Granulosicoccus antarcticus IMCC3135: one gene and its partner. Each later gene encodes a partner of the first gene's protein in a complex. Links are inferred from orthologs where the notes say so. Each region holds a gene or a part of one and is shown in the gene's direction. Other genes may lie near its edges.

The links.
Region 2: IMCC3135_RS10365 (region 1) and lptG share a complex: the UniProt entries of both Escherichia coli proteins name them as parts of the lipopolysaccharide transport and assembly complex. The link is inferred for Granulosicoccus antarcticus IMCC3135 from one-to-one orthologs.

What each region holds. Positions count from the first base shown.
Region 1 is NZ_CP018632.1:2,374,061-2,384,624, reverse strand. The notes cover bases 3,018-6,040. They hold IMCC3135_RS10365 (LPS-assembly protein LptD), read left to right. Parts: upstream 3,018-3,414; coding sequence 3,415-5,667; downstream 5,668-6,040. Other genes in these bases: IMCC3135_RS10360 (peptidylprolyl isomerase), read left to right, coding at 5,664-6,040; ung (uracil-DNA glycosylase), read right to left, coding at 3,018-3,283. In the rest of the region: IMCC3135_RS10385 (D-alanyl-D-alanine carboxypeptidase family protein), read right to left, coding at 1-488; IMCC3135_RS10380 (septal ring lytic transglycosylase RlpA family protein), read right to left, coding at 562-1,473; mltB (lytic murein transglycosylase B), read right to left, coding at 1,470-2,537; more of ung, read right to left, coding at 2,585-3,017; more of IMCC3135_RS10360, read left to right, coding at 6,041-7,001; 4-hydroxythreonine-4-phosphate dehydrogenase PdxA, read left to right, coding at 6,998-8,032; 16S rRNA (adenine(1518)-N(6)/adenine(1519)-N(6))-dimethyltransferase RsmA, read left to right, coding at 8,029-8,838; Co2+/Mg2+ efflux protein ApaG, read left to right, coding at 8,865-9,248; IMCC3135_RS10340 (symmetrical bis(5'-nucleosyl)-tetraphosphatase), read left to right, coding at 9,301-10,107; IMCC3135_RS10335 (acyltransferase family protein), read right to left, coding at 10,113-10,564. UniProt on the Escherichia coli protein: Together with LptE, is involved in the assembly of lipopolysaccharide (LPS) at the surface of the outer membrane. Contributes to n-hexane resistance.
Region 2 is NZ_CP018632.1:5,668,663-5,679,203, reverse strand. Bases 2,399-5,398 are described here. They hold lptG (LPS export ABC transporter permease LptG), read left to right. Parts: upstream 2,399-3,334; coding sequence 3,335-4,462; downstream 4,463-5,398. Other genes in these bases: IMCC3135_RS24630 (histone H1-like repetitive region-containing protein), read left to right, coding at 5,352-5,398; IMCC3135_RS24635 (RDD family protein), read right to left, coding at 4,516-4,932; lptF (LPS export ABC transporter permease LptF), read left to right, coding at 2,399-3,335. Outside these bases: IMCC3135_RS24660 (valine--tRNA ligase), read right to left, coding at 1-4; IMCC3135_RS24655 (DNA polymerase III subunit chi), read right to left, coding at 125-559; IMCC3135_RS24650 (leucyl aminopeptidase), read right to left, coding at 564-2,054; more of lptF, read left to right, coding at 2,214-2,398; more of IMCC3135_RS24630, read left to right, coding at 5,399-5,864; molybdopterin molybdotransferase MoeA, read right to left, coding at 5,983-7,236; site-specific tyrosine recombinase XerD, read left to right, coding at 7,252-8,214; IMCC3135_RS24615 (DsbC family protein), read left to right, coding at 8,366-9,118; IMCC3135_RS24610 (DUF3187 family protein), read left to right, coding at 9,147-10,193; lon (endopeptidase La), read right to left, coding at 10,276-10,541. UniProt on the Escherichia coli protein: Part of the ABC transporter complex LptBFG involved in the translocation of lipopolysaccharide (LPS) from the inner membrane to the outer membrane.

The sequences.
Region 1 (10,564 bases):
AGCCCTTCCGCGGTGCGGTTCATCATGTCGACAAAACCGGCTTCGCTGGCAGCAATATGCTCAGCCAGTGCAACACTGGCGTCATTGCCAGACTGGATTATCAGCCCGCGCAGCAAATCACCCAGTGGTACCAGGGTGCCGGCTTCAATGAACATGCGTGAACCCGGCATGGCCTGGGCCGCGGCTGAGACAATGACCGGCTCATCCAGCGTCACACTACCCCGCTTGAGCTCTTCTGAGACAACGTAGGCGGTCATGAGCTTGGTCAGGCTGGCAGGCTCGATGCGCATGTCCGGCTCTTTGGAGGCCAGAACCCTGCCGCTGGCATAATCGAACAGTAGATAGCTTTTAGCCGCCAGCTGCGGCGGTGCCGGCAACGGCGCGGCTGCCACGGCAGGGTTCACCGTTGTCAGCAAAACCATCAACAGGGCGACACTAAAACCCAAACAGAGAAGAAGGCGGGTGGATATGACTCGAGGGAACTTCATAGTAAAACCTGGCTGGATAGGCGCAAACCGTAAAATCTGCACAACAGTTTAAGGGATTAGTGGTTAGAGTTAATCAGGGGTTGGCCGAAATTACCTTGTAACTCTGGATTCCAGCCTGCGTCAGAGAACTCTGTGCATCTTTCATCGACTGCTCACTGGACAGGGGGCCGATACGCACGCGGAACAAATTGAGAGCCGCATCATGACTGATCTCTGCCGGCACTTCAGCCAGAAAGTTCTGCAAATTGTCGAGCATCGTCTCCGCGTTGCCAGCATTGGCAAAAGCCCCCACCTGGAGGTAGGTCCACTCGGACGCATCTTCTGATTCAGCGTTCAATAGTGGTTCGGGCAGCGGCTCGGATAACGCCTCGGCCGGACTTGCGACTTCGGCCTGAACCACAACAACCTTTGGCGGTGCAACCTCTGCCTCTGCCTGAATCTCAGGCTCGTGAGTGCTGAGGGCTTCTATGAAAACTTCCGTCTTGCCCTGCTCCAGCATATCCAGCTCGACCGCGGCTGCATATGACAAATCAATGATTCGATCTTCCACGAACGGACCACGATCATTAACCTTGACCACGATCGATTGCCCTGTATCGACACGTGTTACACGTACAAAAGTGGGCAACGGCAGATGCTTGTGGGCCGCTGTCAACAAGTGCATGTCATAAGGTTCACCACTGGAGGTGGGCCGACCATGAAACTTCTTGCCATACCAGGACGCCACGCCCCTCTCCTTGAAGCCCTCGGCACTGTCCAGCACTTGGTAGTCCTTGCCGAAGACCTTGTATTGAGTCGCGTTGCCGTAGCGTGATTTGGGCAGGTTCTCCACGATCACCTTACGCATGCTCAGACTGGCGGGGTCGCCGGGGCCATCGCCGGCAACGGCCAGCTTCCAGGCTGGCTGAGCGCCTACCGCAGAGCAACTACTCGTCAGGCCTGCTGCCAAGAGACAGACACCGACACGTAAGGTCAACATTTTCATGGGTCAGATTGAGCCAGGGTCGAGTCGATATTCTGTGCCAGTTGCAAGACAGCCATGGCATACAGACGACTGTGGTTGTAACGTGTTATCACATAAAAATTCTGATAGCCCACCCAGGCCTCTTCACCGTCGGCACCATCGAGCACCATGACTGACAGCAGACGTTCGTCAGCCGTACCGGCTTGCAGCTTGTCAGATCTGAAACCCAATGCCGAAACGCCCTGAGCCGTCACCGCAGGTGAGAGTGAACTTTGCACCAGGGTACTTACCGCATCAGGAATGGCGCCATCAAATTCCCAGCGATCTGCAACCGGCGCACCTTCGACCCAGCCGTGTATCGAAAAGTAGTTGGCAACCGAGCCAATCACATCCGCAATCGAATTGAACAGATCTCGTTTGCCATCGTTGTCAAAATCCACTGCGTACTGCTGATAGCTTGAGGAAATGAATTGCGGCACTCCCATGGCCCCCGCGTAGCTGCCCTGACGCTGATGAACATCCCAACCCTCGTTCTCGGCCAGTATCAGGAATTCTCCCAGCTCCTTGCGGAAGAACTCGGCTCTGGGTGGGTAGTCAAACCCCAGAGTGCTCAGGGAATCCAGTACATCGTATTTGCCTGTGATGCGTCCGTAGAAGGTCTCCACACCAATAATGGCCGTAATGATGGCGGGCGGCACCCCGTAGGTCTGCCTGGCACGTTCGAGCAACTCGGCGTGCTCGCTCATGAACTCCTGACCTTGGTCGATTCGTTTCTGTTTCAGAAAGATGGGGCGATACTGGGCCCAGGTCAGTGTACGTTCTGCCGGTCGGGAAATCGCATCGATCACTGCCTGCTGGTAGGTGGCACGCGACATGATACCTGCGAGGCGATTGCGATCAAGACCGCTGCTCTGACTCAGCTCATCCAGAAAGTCGCGCACATCCGTGCGCTGCAGGAATTTACCTGGCGGATTCCCATCGGGTACCTCGGTCGGTGTCTGAGTGGAATCTGCGAGCAGCGATGCACTTGTCATCGGGCTCAACAGTACCGTTGCCAATACGGCAAGAATTGAAAGCTTGATCATTATCGACATTCTAGTTCACAGATCCTGACAATTCAGGTGATCTTTACCTATCTGACATCAAACCAGTCAATCGGTGCCTGTCCATGCTCCTGTAACCACTGATTGGTCTTCGAAAAATGCCGGCACCCCATGAATCCACGGTGGGCCGATAACGGTGAAGGATGTGGTGCGGTTAATACATGATGACGTTTTTCATCAATGACCTGCCCCTTTTTCTGTGCATAACTGCCCCAGAGAAGAAATACCAGGTCGTCACGTTCATCACTGAGTTGCCGAATCACATTATCCGTAAAGGTTTCCCAACCACGCCCCTGATGGGAGGCCGCCTGACCATTCTCCACCGTCAGAACGCTGTTTAGCAGGAAAACACCCTGCTCGGCCCACGGAATCAGACAGCCATTGCGCGCAGCAGCCATCTTTGGCTCACCATCGTTCAGGTCGCTGTCAATTTCCTTGTACATGTTCAATAGCGAAGGTGGCACACGGACACCTTCGGGCACGGAGAAACTCAGCCCCTGTGCCTGCCCGGGTCCGTGGTAAGGGTCCTGCCCCAGGATCACGACCTTCACCTGATCGAATGGTGTCAGCGAGAACGCCTTGAACCAGTTACTCGAATGCGGAAAGATCACTGCCGACTGCGCTTTACGGGTTGCGAGATATTCTCGCAACTCACGCATGTAGGGAGCTGCAAATTCAGCGTCCAGACGGGTCTGCCAGCTGGGGTCAATTGCGGATTGTTGTGCCATACACAGAGTCTACCTGCTTGGTCGGGCGAATGGCTGAGGTATAGTATGTCGTCGCCGTGATTGAGACGGGCAACAAAGCCGTCTATCATCAGACCTATCTATCACCGCTCCGGACTTTCGACATCAGGCCCGTGCACCTAATCTATACCGGTTTGCTCGGCCTGTTGCCGGTCGCGACCTTATCATTGGTCGGCAGTACCTTCATCGTCAAAGACGTGCAGGCCGCCCAGTGCCCGGTTTCCCGGTTCGTCTATGAACCGGGGGCCTTTGCAAAGGTGCCCGGCGAGCAGATAGAAGCAGAGGCAGATCGAATAACCTCACAAGACGGCACTGTCTCCTTGGAAGGTAATACGACGGTTCGCTATCAGGGACGTGAGCTGGCGGCAGAAAACGCCTCTTACAACCCGACAACCGGCAAAGTCTCCGTCACCGGTGATCTGAAATTTCTCGGTGAAGGCTTTCAACTGGAGAGCAGTGATGCAGTCATCGACATGGACGATGACTTGTTCCGAACAGGACAAAGTGAATACGAGCTCGATCTCAATGGCAAGCGTGCGACGGGTACCGCAGAAACCATGGAACGCAATGCTGACGGCCATTTCATCATGGAAGCCGCCACCTATTCGACCTGCCCTCCAGGTGATCTGAGCTGGTTCGTTCGTGCAGATCGTATTGATCTTGACACCGAAGAAGGCGTCGGCACTGCCAGAGACTTGCGATTGGTCTTCAAGGGCGTGCCCTTGCTGGCCTTGCCAGTCTTCAGTTTCCCCATCAGCGACAAACGCAAGACCGGTTTTCTGGCACCGATTCTGGCACGCAGGGATACCACAGGGCTGGAACTGCATCTGCCGTGGTACTGGGACATCCGCCCTGACCTGGATGCCACTTTCACACCCCGTTTCATGAGCAAACGTGGGGTACAGCTGAAAAGCGAACTGCGCTACCTGAATCGCCAGGGATTGTGGACACTGGACCACGAGTACCTTAAAGATAGTGTGCTGGATGGACAGTCGCGGTATTTCACTCAACTAGCGCATGAAGGCAGTTTCAGTTCTGATCTCACCTCCTCCATCCTGGCCAGGCGGGTATCGGACACGGATTATCTGGACGACCTGAGTGACAGCTCAGAGATTGCCAGCATCACTCATCTGGAGCAACGAGCAGATCTGAACTATGAACGCGGCGGCGTGACGGCGCTGGCTCGTTTGCAAAGTTTTCAGACGGTTGACGACAGCATCTCCGCTGAGGACAGACCCCATCGACGACTGCCTCAACTCAAAGCCTCTGCACGTTCAAAACGACTGCCATTCGGTATTCGCAGTGACATCGAGGGCGAATTTGTCTATTTCGACAAAGATAATGCCGTCACCGGTGCACGAGTTGACATCAGGCCACGTTTGTCGCTGCCTATCGTGCGTGATGCCTGGTTCATCAAACCCAGCGTCGCTCACCAGTTCACCTATTACAACCTGAACAATACCAGTCCGGGTGGTGAAGACACCGGCTTCGAACCCAGCCGCAGCCGTAATCTTGACTCCCTGAGTGTCGACAGCGGCCTGTTCTTTGATCGTTCGCTGGATGAGCATGGCTCTGTGCAGACACTGGAACCTCGACTGTTCTACCTGAAAGTCCCTTATCGGGATCAATCGACCATTCCGATATTCGATTCCAGTGCCTTCGATTTCAACATCAGCCAGCTGTTTCGCGAAAACCGCTTCAGTGGCGCCGATAGAGTCGCCGATGCCAATCAGCTGTCCATGGCTTTGACGACACGCATGATTGACGGTGCCAGCGGCCAGGAACGGTTCAGTGCCAGTATTGGACAAATCCGCTATTTCGAAGATCGTCAGGTAACCTTATCGACGACTGATGAAGTGGATGAGCGTTACTATTCGGATTTTGTCGGCGAAGTTTCCACCAGTCTGAGCAAAGACTGGAACGGCAAAGGCAGCATCCAGTGGAATCCTGACAACGAAAGTACTGTGCGCAGCTCCTTATCACTCAGCTACCGCCCCGCACCCAGTCGCATTCTGAACTTGACACATCGTGTCGTAAACAGCGATGGCAGCGATGATAGTGAGGCCAGTTCACAGCAGATTGATCTCTCGGCACTCTGGGACATAGGCGACAACTGGCAGCTCGCCAGTCGATGGAACTACTCGCTGGATGCTGATCAAAGTATAGAGACGCTATTGGGTCTCGAATATGACAGTTGTTGCTGGGCAGTACGTTTTGCCGCCAGACGTTATATAGCGGACGATGGTGAAGAACATGACACCAGCATCTATTTCCAGCTGGTATTGAAGGGGCTTGCTCCACTTGGGCAAAACTATGGCGACTTGTTGGAAAATGCCATTTTGGGTTATCGAGACGACGTTCAATGATTGACAGATCAATGGTTCTGAAAAAACCCTCCAGCTGCACAGTTGCACTATTACTGGCCTGCCTGTGCACAGCACCGCTCACAACTCTGCAGGCTCAGAGTCAGCCAGGCACGCCTGCAACCGCCAGCGACGATATCGTCCTGGACGGTATTCGTGCCGTGGTCAACGAAGGGGTCGTACTTGATAGCGATGTTATCTCGGCTATCGAGTTCTTCAAGCAACAGGCTCGCAGTAATCGCCAGACTGTTCCGCCCGATGATGTACTCGCCAACCGGGTGCTCGAAGATCTCATCAATCAGGAAATTCGGCGACAGCACGCCCGTGAAACAGGTATCTCCACAGATGCTGCCAGTGTCAATCGCGCCATCGAGCAGATCGCCCGCAATAACAATATGGATACTCTGCAATTTCGTCAGACATTGCAGAACCAGGGTTTCAATTACGATTTGTTCCGTCAGAACATCGAGCAGGAGCTTCTGATGCAGCGCCTGATAGAACGTGAAGTGCAATCGCGCATTCGCGTGAGCCAACAGGAAATCGACGACTACGTCGACTCCATCAAGAATGATGCTGAAGAACAGCAACGCTACCGTATCCAGCACATTCTGCTGGCGGTCCCAGAATCGGCCACGGCCGAGCAAATGACCGATGCCGAAAGTCGTGCAGAGGAAGTTCTGACACGCCTGCGCGCCGGCGACGATTTTGCGGAAGTTGCAACAGCGCTATCGGATGGCGCCCGTGCCTTGCAAGGTGGCGATCTGGGATGGCGAACACTCCAGGAGCTACCCGAGTTTCTATCCACGGCTCTGAAAGACATGTCCCCTGGCGATCTCAGCGAACCTTTGCGCTCGGCTAACGGCCTGCACGTAATACGACTGTCTGACCGTCAAAGTGGCGACCAGACACAGCAGGAACAGACTCTGGCACGCCATATATTCATTGCCGGCGACGACTCTGATGTTGAGAATCGTTTGCGCGAGGTGCGCACACAGCTACTTGAAGGCGGCTCGTTTGACGAGCTTGCAGCCAAATTCAGCGAGGACCCGAACAGTGCCAAGAAAGGCGGCGAACTACCCTGGTTCTCCGAAGGACAGTTGCCACCTGCTATGGAAGATATGGCCAACTCTCTGGCTCTGAACGAGCTTAGCGAACCTTTTCGCACACAGTTTGGCTGGCACTTGCTGGAGGTCGTAGAACGACGTACGCAAGAAATCGATGAGAATGCCTTGCGTGAACAGGCCAATAACGCCCTGCGTCAAGGCAAGGTTGAGCAGGAAATCGAACGCTGGTCACGGCAGTTACGTGATGAGTCCTTCGTGGAAATTCGCAATTGAGTACTTGCATTGCCCTGACCCCCGGAGAACCTGCGGGTATCGGGCCTGATCTGACAGTCATGCTGGCGCAGAGCTCGCGCCAATCACGCATCGTCGCCATAGCCGATCGTGAAATGCTGCAGGAACGGGCAGAACTGCTCAAACTGCCCCTGCGGATACACGATTTTCAACCTGACAATCCGCAGCACTGCCAAGCGGCTCCATCGGGTGAAGCCATGGACCTGCCCGGCGAACTTTTCGTACAGCATGTTCCGGTGCACAACAAAGTCAGATGCGGTCAGCTGGACGCCAGCAATGGCCCCTATGTTCTGGCGACACTGAATGCTGCCGTGGATGGTTGCCTGAGCGGCCAGTATGGCGCCATGGTGACAGCCCCCTTGCACAAGGGCATCATCAACGATGCGGGCATTGCGTTCACCGGGCACACTGAATACCTGGCTGAACGCACCCACAGCGAGCCTGTCATGATGCTGACGGCCCAGACAGCTGACGGTCCCTTGCGGGTCGCTCTGGCCACGACACATTTACCGTTATCGGCTGTGCCAGCGGCACTCACCGCCCAGGTGCTGCGCCGTGCCCTGCAGATACTGCACAAGGATCTCATTGAACAGTTCGGCCTGGCGCAACCCCGAATTCTGGTCGCCGGACTCAACCCCCATGCCGGTGAAAGCGGACATATGGGTCGTGAGGAAATTGATGTCATCGAACCCGTACTCGCCGAGCTTCGTGCCAGCGGTATGGATCTGACAGGACCACTGCCTGCCGATACCTTGTTCACACCACAGCATCTGCAACATGCAGACGCGGTCATGGCCATGTTTCATGATCAGGGCTTGCCAGTGCTCAAATACGCAGGTTTTGGCAAGGCCATCAATATCACTCTGGGCTTGCCCATCATCCGCACCTCCGTTGACCATGGCACCGCCCTGGACAAGGCGGGTAGCGGCAACATCAACAGCGGCAGCCTCGGCGCCGCAATCGCACTCGCCACCCAACTGGTGGCATCGCGACAGGCTACAAACAACTCGTGAATCACAGAGCTCGCAAGCGCTTTGGCCAGAACTTCCTGCAAGACTTGAGCATCATTGAACGCATGCTGGCCGCCATGCGTCTGGAAAGAGACGATCCGGTGGTGGAAGTGGGTCCCGGCCTGGGCGCACTGACCCTTCCCTTGCTGGAGCGACTCGATCGCCTGGCCGTGGTTGAAATCGATAGAGATCTCATCCAGCTACTGGAAGCCCGCAACCTTGATGGCCTGACCATACATAACGGCGATGTCATGAAGTTCGACTTCAATGCTCTGGCCGCGGAACTGGCAGGTAGCGCGCCGACAGAGCACTCATTGCGCGTGGTCGGCAACCTGCCCTACAACATCGGCACACCGTTGCTGATACAACTGCTTGATTGCCATGAACAGATTCGTGATGTACACGTCATGCTGCAAAAGGAAGTCGTCGACCGGCTGCATGCCGATCCCGGCACTCGCGCTTTTGGACGACTCAGCGTATTGATGCAAAGCGTCTTTGAAGTAACCCCACTGTTTACGGTCCCGCCCGAGTCATTTGACCCGGCACCCAAGGTACAGTCAGCGGTGGTGCGCCTGAAACCACGCACGGATGCCCCTGACAAGGCATTTCTGGCAGCATTGCAAGCCTGTACCCGTATCGCCTTTGCCAGCAAACGCAAGACGCTCCGAAACAACTTCAAGGGCTATCTTGATGAGGCGGCACTGGAAAATCTGCAAATCAACCCCCAGGCCCGAGCAGAAACTCTGAACCTTGAAGCGTTTTATCGCATAGCAAAACAGTTGGGTGATGTGCAAGCGGTGTTAAAATAGGCAATCTCACTCAGGACTCCGACACCATGGACCTCAACATCAGTGATGGTATCCAGGTAGATGTGGATACCCTGTATGTGGAATCCGAATCAGACCCGGATAACAATCGCTTTGTTTTCGCCTACACCATTACTATTCGTAACATAGGCGAAATCCCGGCTAAATTAATGACTCGTCACTGGGTCATTCGTGATGCGAATGGCAAGGTGCAGGAAGTCCAGGGCGACGGTGTGGTCGGCGAACAGCCTCACCTGAAACCCGGCGAAGGCTTCCAGTACACCAGCGGCACAATGCTGGAAACTTCCATGGGAACCATGGGAGGCAGTTATTGCCTGGTGACCGATACAGGCGAGGAATTCAAGGCACCGATCGCAGACTTCCTGCTCTCAGCGCCTCGCACATTGCATTAGACTCTATCGACCTTATCCGGACTTCGACCCGGTAAACCTGCAGACAACCCGCATGACAACTTATGCCATCGGCGATCTGCACGGTTGCCTGACACCGCTACATCGCTTGCTCGATCATCTGGCGTTTGATCCAAACGCCGATACCTTGTGGTTTGTCGGTGATCTGGTCAATCGAGGTCCGGACTCCCTGAATGTGCTTCGCTTCGTCCGCTCCCTGGGCGATAGTGCCATCAGTGTTCTGGGCAACCACGATCTGCACCTGCTTGCAGTAGCCCATGGAATTCGGAAAAATTCGGGCAAGGACACCTTGCAGGAAATTCTGGACGCCCCGGATAGAGACGAGCTTCTGCATTGGCTGGCTGCACGCCCATTGATGCATGTAGACAAAGCACTGGGCCATACGCTGGTGCATGCGGGCATTCATCCTCACTGGACACTGCAGAACGCACAAAAACTCAGCGCCGAGCTGCACTTGACACTGACCCGGGAGCTGGAAGATTTTCTGTCGTATATGTACGGCAATACACCCGATCAATGGAGCAAGAAACTCTCTCCCAAAAAACGCCGACGATTTGCCATCAATGCGTTCACCCGCATGCGCTATTGTCGTTCGGATGGCAGCCTGGAGCTGGATTTTAACGGCGCACCCGCACGGGCACCCGAATCACTGCTTCCCTGGTATGCCCTGCCCGATCGCAAATCGCTGCCCACCACGCTCATCTTCGGCCACTGGTCCAGCCACCCCAGCCTATGCCGTCCCGGCGTTATTCCTACCGATCGGGGCTGCGCCTGGGGTGGTGATCTGGCAGCTTACGCTATCGAAACCGCCACCAGCCATTGGGTCAGCGGCCAAGCCTGAGCTCTTCAGTTAGCTGTTGAGCGAGCATTGAGCTCACTGGTACTCATACCGGTCAGCATGACGGCTGTCGCTGAGTCTGCCAGCATCCGCTGACCGAAGAGGCGAGCCCCTTCAAGACTCCAGTGGCCATAGTCGGTGTACAAAACCAGCCCCTGCTCATCAATGGCATCACAGCGGCTCGCCTCATCGCTGCACAGGTACGACACTTTATCAACAAATGGCAATTGCAACACTTCAGCCTGTTGCTTCAGATTCTCATTCAGCGCATCCAGGTTTGTCGTTCGTGTTGCAGCCAATTGCTGATCGATAGTATCGTCAAGGCCGATCTGCAGAATCAGAGCCGGTACATTCTTGAATTCTGCACTGCGTCCCATCACAACCACTTGAGGCGGCGACTCTGGCTTTCCGGCTGACCTCAGAAAGTTTGCAAATGGCTCGATATTGGGAAAGGATGTCT
Region 2 (10,541 bases), 3.3 Mb from region 1 along the record:
CCATCTTGATAGTGTACTTCTTCAGTAGCGTCTAGGGGCTGTGTGTCAACGGCACAAGTCACTTCACTGTAGGAGGTGTCACCACCTGACAGATGTTTGGAATGGCCAGAGTATGAGTATAGATCTAGATTTTGTGATGATGTAGCGGATAGCCGCGCTGCTGATAGAAGCGGTAGCGCAAGCGGCCCGCGCTCTGCACGTCAGGCTCTTCATTGATGACTTCCAGGGTTCTTTCGAAACGCGAGAAGAAGGGGGGAACCTGTTCTGCCAGATTGATCAGTAAGGTTCGATCGGGTGCTGGTGCACCCGTCGACAAGTGGACTGGATCGTTGTCCGATGTGCTGAAAACATGATTTGCGGGTAATAATTGATGGGCGATGAAACTCAATGCCCGGAAATCCCACAGTGTTTGATCAAGCGTTATCAGCTGCTCATCCGAATCGCTATGGATGAGGACCTTCTGGTTCTGGCCGATCGCCTTTTCAGCCAGCTTGCAGACAAGTTGCAGGCGAGCAAGCGGATCGTTATTTGCCAGCACGTAGAAGTCGATCCTTGTCATTGAATCAATCCAGTCGGTTGTAGAGAAATTGCATCAGTAGTGGAACGGGTCGACCTGTTGCGCCTTTCTCCTTGCCACTGTTCCAGGCGGTACCGGCAATGTCCAGATGCGCCCAGTTGAATTGTTTGGCAAATCGGGACAGGAAGCAGGCCGCGGTAATGGTACCTGCCGGACGTCCGCCGATATTAGCCATATCGGCAAAGTTGGAGTCCAGCTGAGATTGGTATTCGTCCCATAATGGCAGAGACCAGCATCGATCTCCCGTTTGCTCGCCGGCAGATAACAAGGCGTTGATGGTGTTCTGATCATTTCCAAGCACGGCGCTGGCAACTTTGCCCAATGCAACGATGCAGGCTCCGGTGAGTGTTGCCATGTCGACGACCGTGTCTGGCTTGAAGCGTTCAGCATAGGTCAGGGCATCGCAAAGCACCAGTCGGCCTTCGGCATCGGTGTTAAGTATCTCGATGGTCTGTCCCGACATCGAGGTCACGACATCGCCGGGTCTGCAGGCATCGCCGTCCGGCATGTTTTCAGCAGCCGCCACGATACCAATGACATTCAAGGGCAGGCCGAGCATGGCAACGGCATTCATCACACCGAATACGCTGGCCGCACCGCACATGTCGTACTTCATTTCATCCATGCCCTCGGAGGACTTGATGGAGATGCCGCCGGTGTCGAATGTCACCCCCTTGCCAATGAATACGATTGGTTTACCCGCCTTCGGACGACCTTGATATTCCATGACAATGAGTTTGCCCGGTTGTCTGCTGCCGCGTGATACTGCCAGAAAAGCACCCATTCCAAGCGATTCCATTTCCTCTTCGCTGACGATGGTGGTCGCAAGATTCTCATGTTCATCGGCCAGTGCCAGAGCCTGGTCTGCCAGATAACTCGGCGTACAGGTATTAGGTGCAAGATTGCCCAGGTCTCGTGCGACAGACATGCCTGCTGCTGTGGACTGACCGCGATCAACCGCTTCGCTGACAGCTTCCAGCCGGGCTTTGTCTGTGCTCAGTATCACCTCGTTCAGCGATGCCTGTGCAGGCATGTTGCTGCGTGTGTGAAGTGTGAATACATAGCTGGAGCCGACAATATCGATCGCCAGTTGCTCTGCCATGGCAGGCGCTGAAATGCCATCCATGCTGACCGTATTGAGACAATCACTGATAGCCAGAGTGGCAGGGCTTGCCAGTAAGGCTTTGCTGGCCGCCTTGCTGGCGGTGCGCCAGAGCGAGGCGGCTCCGGCAGCGCGATCGCCCAGGCCCACCAATAGAACACGTGAAGCAGGCGTGCCTGCAAGGCCATGAAGCATGAGCGTCTCTGCGTTCTTGCCAGAAAAATCGCCACTGGCAAACAAGGCTTTGATACGGCCCTGAGACTCACTGTCTATCTTGCGAGCCGCTCCTTTGAGCTTGCCATCGGCATTCAGGAAAACCAATTGGCAGGCATTCTCCGCTGTACGCGGCAATCGGGTGGCAACGTTGATCTGCATTCGGTCTATTATCCTTGAATGGTTAGTGCGCTTAGTGTACTTCAGCTTATGAAGTACACTTGCAACTGACAAGCATTACTGCACACTTGTCTGCGGTGTCAGGCAGTCATATAGACAAACTGAACGTCGATAGCCCGTCCATGGATAACCTGTTTTCATATGCGCATACTTGATCGCTACCTGATGAAGGAAATGCTGGTTACCTGGCTGGCGGTGCTGATCGTCCTGCTGGTGATCATGATTGGCAACGTGCTGGGGCGTAGCTTGTCGAGCGTGACCGATGGCGCCATACAGGCAGACATGCTGCTGGTGCTGGTCGGAGTAAAATCGATCAGTCTTCTGGTTACCTTGATTCCTCTGGGGCTCTACCTGGGTATTCTGCTTGCCCATGGCAGGTTCTACAGGGATAACGAGATGACTGTCATGCAAGCCTGTGGTGTGGGCTGGATGGATCTGCTCCGACCGACTGCTGTCATTGGTGTGCTGGGGGTGGTGATGATCGGCGTGCTGACTGTTTTTGCCTCACCCTGGGCTGCTCGTTACGAACAGCAGCTCAAGCAGACGATCCGCGATCAGTCGGCGTTGAGTCTGGTGACGCCGGGTAAGTTCATAGAATCCAGTGATGGCAATACCGTATTTTTCGCACGTAAGAGTAATCCTGAAAAAACCCAGTTCAACGATGTCTTCATGTTTCGGCAGAAAGGCGACAAGCCACCGGCCGTGGACTCTGCTCGTATAGCCTCTTATCAAGTGGATCCTGATAGCGGTGATGAATACCTCATTTTTACTGATGGACAAACCAGTGTCGGTACACCTGGGGACGATGAATATACGATTACCGATTTCAAGCGTCAGGGTATCCTCAGGCCTCGTGAGACTCCTGGCGAGCCGCACCTGATCGTTAAAGGCAAACGCCTTTCAGAGTTGTGGGGAACGGGTGATCGTGCCGATCAGGCTGAGTTGCAATGGCGAATTTCCATACCGCTAGCTGCATTGTTGCTGGCTTTACTGGCTGTGCCGTTGAGCTATACGTCTCCTCGCGAAGGCCGCTTCGGGAAAATTGCAATCGCCATACTGATTTATATTCCCTATGCAAATCTGCTAGTGCTGATGCGTAAATGGATTGCCGCAGGGGCAATACCTGCCTGGGTCGGGCTCTGGCCAGTGCATGTGGCGGTTGTTTGTCTGATCATATTTCTACTGGCTAGAAGAGTGGGATGGACGTGGTTGTTCGCCAGAAATCGCATTCATCAAAACCCTGCTCTTCGAGGAGTTGCGTGATGTTCGGCATTCTGGACCGTTACATTGGGCGTTCAATTCTGCTGACGAGTCTGTTGGTGCTGATGACGCTAGTCACTCTGGCCAGTATCTTTGCCTTCATCAGTGAGTTGGATGATGTCGGCAAAGGCAGCTATACAGTGACCGATGCTGTGCAGTATGTTTTCCTGACGATACCAGGCAAGGCCTATATGTTGTTTTCACCCGCGGTGTTGCTGGGTAGTTTGCTGGGGCTCGGAGGTCTGGCATCCAATAGCGAATTGACTGTCATGCGGGCTGCCGGAATCTCGGGCGGCAGGATTATTCGGGCTGTTGTTATTACAGGCGTAGGGCTGATGTTGTTGATCGCCTTGCTGGGTGAGACGATCATGCCGCGAGCTGAACAGATAGCTGAAGAGCTTCGGCTGACGGCACTTGAAAAACGCCTGTCAGTAAAGGGAAGTCGGGGGCTTTGGCTGAAATCGGCAGATCAGTATGTCAATGTGGGTACCGTCATGCCTGACTTTACGCTGCTGGATGTCAGCGTTCATCGCTTCGATAGTAATGCTCTGAGCATGTCAATGAGTGCTGCCAGAGCTCAATTGCAAGACGATGACGATTGGTTGCTTGAAGATGTCAAACTGACTCGACTGACCCCGTCCGATGTTGTCAGCGAGCAATTGAAGAGCATCACCTGGACGGAGTTTGTCCGTCGAAATGCCGGCACCACGGCTGATGATGTCAAAATTTCTGACGTGCCGGACTTGGTAAGTGCTGATGTGCTCAAGAGCATTTCGGTGTCAACGGAGAGTCTTTCAGCGAACAATCTGCATGATCAGATTCAGTATCTCAAAGAGAATCAACTGGACAGTAGACGTATTGAACTTGCTTTTTGGGTGAAAATAGCAAGTCCGCTGTCGACGCTTGTCATGTTGATGCTTTCACTGCCATTCGTGTTTGCATCGCAGCGCACTGGTGGAGCAGGGCAGAAGATCTTCATCGGTATCATGCTTGGCATTATCTATGTGCTTTTGAACAAACTGCTGACGCAGCTTGCGCTGGCGAACGGCCTATCTCCCTTGCTCAGTGCGCTGCTGCCATTGATTGTCTTTCTGGGTATTGCGCTAGTAGGTATAAAGCGGACAACATGACTCTCTGCGAGTTCTGTTTCAAGGCTGAAGCCGGTCTTGCAATATTCCTATAACTATTTGTAATACTTGATTATTTTCGTTCTGCTTAAGCTGTCGTGCAAGGCGAGTCCTTGCTTTGAAAAAGGCATGTACAGTAACGAAATACCAAATAGAAGAAAGCCTGTCAGGTAGCGGGCAACAGACTGCTTCAAGGTGATTGTCTCACTGTCCAACGCCTCTACTCTGAGGCGCCAGGCACGCATGCCGAGTGTTTGCCCACCATGCCTCCAGAACCAGTCGAAGAACAGAAAAGCGACGATGAAAAGAAACAGGTAGAAGGCGAAACTCTGAATGGCATGACCGTGATTGAACGCGATGGCAATGGCCGTGATGATAAAAAAAATTGCTATTAACAAGAGCCCATCGTAAAGAAATGATGCGGCGCGTCGAAACATCAGAGATAGGGTGGGTTTTACGTTTTCCATTTGCATTGATTGAATGTGTGAATGTGCTGGGTAAAGGTCGGTTAATAAAGCAGGCACAACATATGCGATAAGCAGGCGGTGCTTGTCTTGATATTTGCAAAACAGATGGTGTTAGCAAAAGTTTTGCAATGTGTATTTTTGATTCAATTGTATGTTGCAGTTGAAATAGTAATGCACTATGTGGACAATGCGCCCATAGGGCATAAGTTGTTTTGATTTGCAACTGAAGTTTGCGGGGCTTTGAGGCGTAAGTCTTGAGATTTCGTATCAAGTTCGAACGAGATGAAGCATGACACTTGAATATCATTTGAGAGTGCAGTGAACATCGAAGTCGAATGAATAGGGACAGTCTGTTTGGCTGTAGTGGGAGTCCGACGTCATGGCTCCTTGTTATTTGATTTTTAATTCAAGGTCAGGAGTGAACCATGGCTCGAGTGAGCAAACCGGCTGCAGCTAAACCTGCTAAAGCCGCCAAGAAGGCTAGCAGTAAAAAGCGCGTTACCAAGAAAACAGCAACCGGTGAAACAGTTGCCAGCAAGAAGAAAGCAGTAGGCAAGAAAAAGACTGTAGCCAAGAAAAAAGCAGTAGCCAAGAAAAAAGTTGTGGCAAAAAAGGCTACCAGTAAAAAAGCCGTTGGCAAGAAGAAGGCAGTCGGCAAGAAAAAGGCCGTTGCCAAGAAAGCAGTTGCCAAAAAGGCTGTCAGTAAAAAGAAGGCAGCTGGCAAGAAAAAAGCAGTGGCCAAGAAGGCGGTAGCAAAAAAGGCCGTTGCCAAGAAAGCTGTCGCAAAAAAGGCTGTTGCCAAGAAGGCTGTTGCGAAAAAAGCGGTAACAAAAAAAGCTGTCGCCAAGAAGGCCGTCGCAAAAAAGCCAGTAAGCAAGAAAAAGGCTGTTACCAAGAAACGCGCTACCAAGAAGAAAGCAAGCAGCTCAGCCAGCTGATCCAGCTATCATCCGGTCCAGCAGCTGATCAGTTTTAAATTGAACAGCTATTGGACTGGATCTTGAGCGGGAAGTGAACCGGTTGAGGATTCCCTGGTGCGGAAATTTTCCCGATGCTTCAGAGTATTGGCGATGAAAAGTGAGTGAATGGGTATACCTCTACCTGATCCCCGATCTGAGCACCCTCTGAGTTGAGTTCGAGTGCAATCAGGCAGTTTGCCTTGTGCAGTGAGCTAAGCACATGTGAATCCTGCAGCCCTGTGGTACCCACCGTCCAATTATTCTGACTGTCCTTCTGCATGATGGCTCGCTGATATTCGACGCGTCCAGGATTCTTGCGTAGCGAGTCGGTCACTGGCAATCTCAATGGCGCAGGCAGTGGAAGCTCATGGCCCAGCATGTATCGAATTGAGGGATTGACGAATATCAGTGCCGTGATGGCAGCCGATACTGGATTACCAGGCAAGCCGAAATAGCATTGTCCGGGGCGACTGAAGCCGAATGTCAGCGGTCTGCCGGGCTTCATGGCGATTTTCCACAAATCTACCTGGCCTGTACGTTCGAGCACACTGCGTACATGGTCGGCATCGCCGACAGATACGCCGCCGCTGGATATGATGATATCAACCTCACTTGCGGCATTCAGTGTTTCTTCCAGTGCTTCTTCTGAGTCCTTGCAGATACCCAGATCAATGAGTTCAACGGCACTGCTGGCAAGCATCGCCTGCAACAACGGGCGGTTGGCATCATAGATCTGTCCCGGTTCAAGTAGGTTTCCCGGTTCTCGGAGTTCATCGCCCGTCGAGAGCAAAGCGATACGCAGGACTCTGAAGACCACCAGGTGGGTGATGCCGTGAGCGGCAAGCAGTGCAAGTTCGGAGGGGCCTATTCGACTGCCTTTGCTGAGCAGTATGTCGCCCTCTTGACTGTCGGTGCCGGGGTTGCGTACGTGTAGTCCAGCGTGGGGTGCGACCTTGACCACGATCATGTCATCGCAACGTTCGACATTCTCCTGTTGAACAACTGCATCTGCATCATCGGGTACCCGTGCACCTGTTGTGATTCGCTGGCAGCTTTGAGCTGGCATGTGGTCGGTGCCTGGGTGTCCGGCAATCGACCGGCCTTCCAGTCGCAGGGGGTTTTCGCAGTCGGCAGCTCGTACGGCATAGCCGTCCATGGCGGAGGCCCTGAATGAGGGAACCGACATGGGGGAGATCACATCCTGTGCACAGATGCGGCCCAGTGCATTGCTGCAGTCGATATCCTCCGTCTCTGTTATGCGTGGTAATCCATTCTGGATACGTTCCAGCGCCTGCTCGATACTCAAGGCTGATGGATCTGCATCGCAGATAGGGCGTGGTGGCAACTTCATGTGTATGCTTGTTCAATGGGCAAACCCTATGCTAACGCCAAGTCGACTGGAGCGCGCGATCGCAGGCGTGTAAAAAAACCTGAACTGCCTGCACAAGATGCAGATCTGTTATTGCGATTTGCCGACAGCCAGTTGGTCGAGCAAGGCTTGAGCACCCATACGATCAATGCCTATGGCAGTGATCTGCGTTTCTTTGCCATCGCCTTGCAGTCAAGTGACACCGGATTACTGGCGGCCCAACGGGCCGATGTCATGGCTTTTCTGAGTAGCCGCATCAGCGATGGCAGCAGTGCGCGTAGTGCTGCACGACTGTTATCTGCATTGCGACGTTTCTACGCCTGGTGTTTGCGCGAGAAATTGATTGTTGAGAATCCGACCGCTCTGGTCAGCTCCCCCGGTATGGGCAGGCCCTTGCCCAAGGTGATTACCGAATCAGAAGTGCAGGCACTTCTTCAGGCGCCTCTCGCTAGTGAGGATCTGGGTTTACGTGATCGAGCCATGCTGGAACTACTTTATGGCTGTGGGCTGAGAGTCTCAGAGCTTGTGGGTCTGACCGTTGATCAGGTGAACCTGAATCAGGGTGTCATGCGTGTCTGGGGCAAAGGCAGCAAGGAGCGACTCATCCCTATGGGGGATGTATCCATTGACTGGATAACACGTTATATGAGTGTCGCTCGACCATCATTGATGCGCGATAGCACTGATGTACTGTTTCTATCCAATCGTGGTGCTGCGATGACCCGGCAGGCTTTCTGGTATCGCATCCGGGCGCATGGGATCAGTGCGGGCATTCGTACACCGCTTTCGCCTCATGTTCTACGACATGCCTTTGCTACGCATCTGGTGAATCATGACGCCGATCTTCGTGTCGTTCAGTTGTTGCTGGGACACAGTAACTTGTCCACCACTCAGATATATACGCACGTGGCGAGCGAGCGACTGAAGTCCTTGCATCGTGCACATCATCCACGTGGGTAATGTGCTACGGCGCAATATTTTGTGTTTTTAGATGGAACTTACGGCATCATCAAGGCACTAATAATCAAGAATTAGCAAGGATCTGACGATAGCAAGTTCGGATCTGACATCAAAACCTGTGAACTGGCCTGTTTCCTGCGAATATCTCACAATGAACATCCGTATAAAATTCAGATCTCTAATCGCCTTCATTGTCATTTCCATGGCAATCAGCTCCCATGCTCTGGCAGAGTCATCTATTGACGAAGTCAAGGAGAGGATCTCCGAGAAGCTTCCGGGCATCTCGGTAACCAGTCTGGTCAAGTCCGAGCTACCTGGTCTGTTCGAACTGGTTACTGATGGACAAATCTATTACGTTGATGAATCAGCCGAATACCTTGTAGATGGCAGTCTCATCCGTCTGAGTGATCGAGAGAACATGACTGATGCCAGGCTTGGCGGCATTCAGATGGCTCTGATCAATGAGGTAGGCGAAGAAAACATGCTTGTCTACGAACCAGAAACACCGTCGAATCGCTCCATAACCGTCTTTACGGATATCAGCTGTGGCTATTGCCGTCGTCTGCATGGTGAAATTGATACATTGCTCGATGCCGGTGTGAAGGTGCGCTACCTGTTGTTTCCTCGCGCAGGCCTGGGTTCTCAGGGACACAAGGATCTGGAAAGCGTCTGGTGTGCCGATGATCCACAGGCAGCCATGACCAATGCTAAATCAGGCGGCAAGGTCGAACCGAAGTCTTGCGACAACCCCATAGAAATGCACGTTGCCCTGGCAGAGCGCCTGGGACTGCGCGGCACGCCTTTGATCTATACGGATAGTGGCGTCAAAATTCCTGGCTATCGTGAAGCTGCGGTACTGGCGGGAATGGTCAATGATTCCAAGCCACTGACCACCACTAACTAGACAGACCAGACGGTAATGGCCTACGGTGGTGCCTGAGTTTTTCCGCCGAGGGGGGCTCGCAGCTAAGGCCGGAACTCGATGGGAGATACCTGTTGCAGTTCTGGCGATCTGTCTGAGTGCCAGTACTTTCGTACAGGCAGAACAGAGTGATGACTCACCACTGCTGCAGATTCACTCCCAGCATGCCTTTAATGCGATCTTTGGCTTGCCGGGAGCTGCTGCCAGACCGGTGCAGTCTCGTGAATGGCAATTGTCACTGGAGCACTCCAATCAGTTCATCGGCAGCATGGCTGGTAATGAGCAGCTCAGGCTCGATGGTGAAACCAGTGAGCTGACCTTCAGGCATCGACAACGACTAATGTCGTGTTGGCAAGGTGAGCTGCTCGTACCCTTCATTCAACACAGCGGCGGACTATTCGATCGTGCCATTGATGACTGGCACCAGTTCTTCGGTTTGCCGGATGCTAATCGCAGTAACGTCCCTTTCGATGAACTGACATATAGCTACGTCGGGGAGTCCGGTCAGCAAGTTCAGGTCGATGTGCCCGAGTCGGGTCTGGGTGATATCCAACTCTCTGTGCAACGCTCCCTGGGGTGTCAGGCGACTGCAGATTCAACAGCCTCAGAAGCTATCGTACGAGTTGGAATAAAGCTGCCCACGGGCTCGCTCAGCGAGCTGCGAGGTAGTGGCAAGCCGGATGCCTACGTGGATATACAGTCGCCGATCTGGAGCCTTGGCGAGCGATGGCGTGGAGGCATGAGCGCAGGTCTCTTGGCCGTCGGGCAGAGTAGTAGACTTGCCCCGCAGCGCTCAGTAGTCGGATTTGGTGCGTTGGGTATACAGTACATTCTGCAGCACCGGTATCGGCTCTTGCTGCAAGTTGACTGGCATACGCCGTTCTACGACAGTGCTCTGGCAGAGCTGAGTGATGCTACTGTCGTCATGAGTGGTGGCGTGCGCTATCTGATGCGAGGTAATCAGTCGTTCGAATTCTCTATCGCAGAGGATATTGCGGTCGATACAGCACCGGATATTGTTGCCAGGCTTGCGTGGGTTTTTCGCCCGAGCCGCTAAGGCGTCTGATAACCGCCAGATTTTCTTCTGGACACCGAAATTGCACAACCTTGTGACAAGGTTATGCAATTCGGTTATGAGGCTACTTGCGTTTGCTGGCGCTGAACAGAATGGCAAATACATCATCGTAGTGACTGGCATGGTGAATCTTCAGCCCCGCAACGATATGCTTTGGAAGCTCTGAGACATCCCGTCTGTTGCCATCGGGCAGGATCACCTCTTTGACCCCAATGCGTCGGGCAGCAATGAGCTTCTCGCGAACTCCGCCCACAGGCAAAACTTCGCCGGTCAGTGTGATCTCACCGGTCATGGCGTAAGATTTTCTGACCGGTTTGTTGAGTGCCAGAG